Regions from separate parts of the Bradyrhizobium sp. 186 genome, predicted to be linked through region 1. Evidence: predicted binding sites of a transcription regulator. Region 1 holds the regulator's gene; the other holds the start of a gene.
The links. Region 1 encodes PhoB, which activates phosphate uptake and scavenging genes when phosphate is short. Its sites were predicted from a motif close to TGTCATNNANCTGTCAT; they were not measured.

Region 2: phnF (phosphonate metabolism transcriptional regulator PhnF) is a predicted target of PhoB. The motif match lies at 992-1,008, and genes of this name have one in related genera.

The regions. Positions count from the first base shown of each region.
Region 1 covers NZ_CP082164.1:532,474-534,670, forward strand. Annotated here, with positions in the region: gene pstB (phosphate ABC transporter ATP-binding protein PstB) at 1-70, shown strand, start outside; gene phoU (phosphate signaling complex protein PhoU) at 82-798, shown strand; gene phoB (phosphate regulon transcriptional regulator PhoB) at 821-1,528, shown strand; gene IVB18_RS02395 (GcrA family cell cycle regulator) at 1,830-2,197, opposite strand, start outside.
Region 2 covers NZ_CP082164.1:9,703,396-9,705,592, reverse strand. Annotated here, with positions in the region: gene phnE (phosphonate ABC transporter, permease protein PhnE) at 1-27, shown strand, start outside; gene phnF (phosphonate metabolism transcriptional regulator PhnF) at 226-957, opposite strand; gene phnG (phosphonate C-P lyase system protein PhnG) at 1,065-1,529, shown strand; gene phnH (phosphonate C-P lyase system protein PhnH) at 1,534-2,142, shown strand; gene IVB18_RS46380 (carbon-phosphorus lyase complex subunit PhnI) at 2,147-2,197, shown strand, end outside.

The sequences.
Region 1 (2,197 bases):
CACCAGCAAGATCTTCACGTCGCCGACCGATCGGCGCACGCAGGATTACATCACTGGCCGGTTCGGCTGAGGAGACGGGACATGGGTTCTGAACATACCGCAAAGGCCTTCGACACCGACCTCCAGGAACTCACCCGGCTGGTCGCCGAGATGGGCGGGATTGCCGAGCGCATGATCGTCGATTCCGTCGACGCGCTGATCCGGCGCGACGTCGCGCTCGGCCAGCGCGTGGTCGCAACCGACGTCGAGATCGACGTGCTCCAGAAGCGCATCGAGGAGCGCGCCGTACTGACCATCGCCCGCCGCCAGCCGATGGCGGTGGATCTGCGCGAGATCGTCGGCGCCATGCGCGTTGCGACGGATCTCGAGCGGATCGGCGATCTCGCCAAGAACATGGGCAAGCGCGTCGCGGCGCTGGAGACGGATTTCCATCCGCTCAAGCTGTTCCGCGGCCTGGAGCACATGACCGACCTCGTGCAGCAGCAAGTCAAGTCGGTGCTGGACGCCTATGCCGCGCATGATTTGCCGGCGGCGATGGCGGTGTGGAAAGGCGACGAGGAAGTCGACGCCATCTGCACCTCGCTGTTCCGCGAGCTCCTCACCTATATGATGGAGGATCCACGCAACATCTCGTTCTGCATCCATCTGATGTTCTGCGCCAAGAACATCGAGCGGATCGGCGACCACTCCACCAACATCGCCGAGACCGTGTTCTACATGATCGAAGGTCAGGCCATGACCGACAAGCGTCCGAAGGGCGACATGACGACCTTCGCCACGACGGTCCCGAATACTTGAATAGTTAAGGAGCGACGACACCATGGGCGCACGCATTATGGTGGTTGAGGACGAGGAAGCTCTGACCGAGCTTCTCCGCTACAACCTCGAAGGCGACGGCTATGACGTCGAGACGGTGATGCGCGGCGACGACGCCGACACCCGTCTCAAGGAGCATATCCCCGACCTGATCGTGCTCGACTGGATGCTGCCCGGGCTGTCCGGCATCGAGCTGTGCCGGCGGCTTCGCACCCGGCCGGATACTAAGCAGCTCCCGATCATCATGCTCACCGCCCGCGGTGAGGAGAGCGAGCGGGTGCGCGGGCTCGCGACCGGCGCCGACGACTACATCGTCAAGCCGTTCTCGGTGCCGGAGCTCCTGGCGCGCGTGAAGGGCCTGCTCAGGCGCGCAAGCCCGGAGCGGCTTGCCACCGTGCTCGCTTTTGGCGATATCGAGCTCGACCGGGAGAAGCGCCGCGTGGCGCGCTCGGGCCGGCCGATCGATCTCGGCCCGACCGAATATCGCCTGCTGGAGTTCTTCCTGGAACATCCGGGTCGGGTGTTCTCGCGCGAGCAACTGCTCGACAGCGTCTGGGGCCGCGACATCTATATTGACGAGCGTACCGTCGACGTCCACATCGGCCGTCTGCGCAAGCTGCTCAATCTCGGCCGCGAGCAGGACCCGATCCGCACCGTCCGCGGCGCCGGCTACGCGCTGGACGATCGTTTCGCGAAGGCGGAGCAGGCGTAAATTTTAGCGGGCTTGAGTTTGGCTGCGGCTACAATCTCAGCCGTCGTCCCGGACAAGCGTAGCTCCTGGCAACGCGCAGCGTTGTCCAGAGCGGAGCGCAGATCCGGGACCCACAACCACAGGGAGTGGTTGTTGCGCGAAAAAGGTCACTCCGAGTCCCCATAACTACATCTTTCGGTGGCTATGGGTCCCGGATCTGCGCGCTGCTCCGCGCGCTTGTCCAGGACGACAGCGAATGGAGTTTGCCGTCGTCAGTCGAGCTGCCGTCGCCTGGACGGTGAAGCCTTGATCGCCGACCAGCTCAGCGCGGCCCCGGCTTGGCCGGTGCGCGGCGACGATCAGCTGCCGGCTGGTACGCAACACGCGAATGCTGGGCGCAATAGGGCAGGCCCGAGAGCGCCCTGCCGCCGCAGAAGAAGAAGTCCGGGCTCGAGGGATCGCCGACCGGCCAGTGGCAGGTCGCCTCGTTCAGTTCGAGCAGCGACAACCGCTGGCTCATCGGCACCACGTTGTCGTAGGTGACCGGATCCGGCTCCTCCTCGACCTCGAAGGCCTGCGCCAGCGCGGTGTTGCCGCGCGAGATCGGACGGGTTACCCGCATCATATGCTGCGCGGGGCGCGCCTTGCGCGGCCGAGGAGCAGCGGATGATGGGCTCTTGGCCCGGCCGG
Region 2 (2,197 bases), 1.2 Mb from region 1:
ATCATCGGCCGGCGGGCGGTGGCGTAGCTCAGGAGCGAGTCGCGACTCTCTTCCTTCTCCCCTTGTGGGAGAAGGTGGCGCGAAGCACCGGATGAGGGGTCTCTGTCCGCGAACTCAAACAGGCGTTGGCGCTCGCGGAGAGAGACCCCTCACCCGGATCGCATCTCCGATGCGATCCGACCTCTCCCACAAGGGGAGAGGTGCACCGACTGCGTGGCCGCACGCTCACCCGTTCTCCACCAGAAACTCCACCCGCTCCGCGGCGAAGCGCGAGTGCTTGATCACCAGCGGCTTGCCTTCGAGATCGAGGTCGGTTGCGTCGACCACCAGGATCGGCCGGCCGAGCAGGAGATCGAGCCGGGCGGCATCGGTCGCGTCCACGATGCCGGCCGTGATGCGGGTTGCGCCTCGGCGGTAGTCGCGGACGCCGTAATGCTCGAGCAACTTCGTCATGGAGCGCGTCGTCGCGAATACAGCCCCCGCGCCCGGAAACAGTTCTGCTGACAGCCAGGTGGTGGAGACGCAGATCGGCGTGCGGTCGGCGAGGCGAATGGCCTCGATCCGGACCAGCGGTGCGCCGACCTTCAGGCCAAGCTCCCGCGCGAGCTCGCGGGTCGCGACGTCTTCGGAGGCCTCGATCAACTGGCCGCGCGGCTCGCGGCCGCCGGCGCCGACGATCTCGGAGAAGCGGGTACGCGAGCGCAGCGGGTAAGCGAGACGTTGGGCCTCGACATAGGTTCCGCTGCCGCGCTCGGCGCGCACCAGGCCGCGCTCGGCAAGCGCGGCCAGCGCGCGCCGCACCGTGTGGCGGTTCACGCGATAGGTTTCGGCGATCTCCATTTCGCCCGGCAACTTTTCGCCGGCGGCAAAGCGGCCGTCAGCGATGCCGCGCTCGATGCCGTCGGCAACCAGGCGCCACAGCGCGACGCCCGAAGAGGCAATGTCTTGCATGCTCATATCGCTGGTCAGCCTAGCCCGGAAATCACGCCTCTGTCACGAAACAGTCATGGCATTCTCGTATCAAGTTGTCTATTATCATAGACAACTTGAATTCGACAAGTTCGGTGGATTCGGTGACGCAGAACAACAACCAGCAAGCCCAGCGCAAGGCCTCAATGGCCGTGCTGGCGCACGCGGAGGCGGGCGAGATCGCCGCTCGCCTCCGCACTCTCTCTTTGCCCGACCATCAGGATCTGCGCGAGCCGGAAAATGGCCTCGTCATGCTGCGCGGTCGCGTCGGCGGCGACGGCGCGCCGTTCAATCTGGGCGAAGCAACGGTGTCGCGGGCCGCGGTGCGGCTTGCGAGCGGCGAGGTCGGCTTCGGCTACGCGCTCGGGCGCAACAGTGAGAAGGCGCGGCTGATCGCATTATGCGATGCACTGGTGCAGTCGCGGGATTTTAGCGTGGCCGTCGAGCGGGACGTTATCGCGCCGTTGCGCGAGCAGCTTAGGATGCGACGCAAGCAGGCGGCGGCCGAGACCGCCGCGACGAAGGTTGATTTTTACACCATGGTGCGCGGTGAGGGGTGAGGCCATGACCACGATTGCGGAACTGCCGCCGGGTTTCGTCGACAAGGTCTTGTCGGCGCAATCGACTTTTCGCTCGGTCATGGATGCGATGGCGCGACCGGGCTCGGTCCAGCGCATCGTGCCGATGGCGGGAGCGCCCGGACCGATGATGCGCGGCACGGCCGCGATTGCGCTGACGCTGTTCGATCACGATACGCCGCTCTGGCTCGACGCGCCGATGTCGGAAAGCTCCGACGTCGTGAAATGGCTAAAATTCCATACCGGCGCGCCGGTCATCCAGGATTCCTCGATCGCGAGCTTTGCGTTGATCAGCGACGGCGCCGCGCTGCCGGGGTTCGAGCGCCTCGCGCTCGGCACCAACGAATATCCGGACCGTTCGACCACCTTGATCCTCCAGGTTGACAGCCTGGACGCCGGGCGCAGCTTCGAGCTGCGTGGCCCGGGCATCGACGGCGCCGCAACGCTCCATGCGACGATCGGGCCGGCGGATCTGTTCGAACGGCTGCGCATCAACGAGGCGCTGTTTCCGCGCGGCATCGACGTGGTGCTGGTCGCCGATGATGCCGTGGTTGCGATCCCGCGTACCGCGCGTGTCGCGAACAAGGGAAGCTAGTCACATGTATGTCGCGGTCAAAGGCGGCGAACGCGCCATCGAGAACGCTCATCGC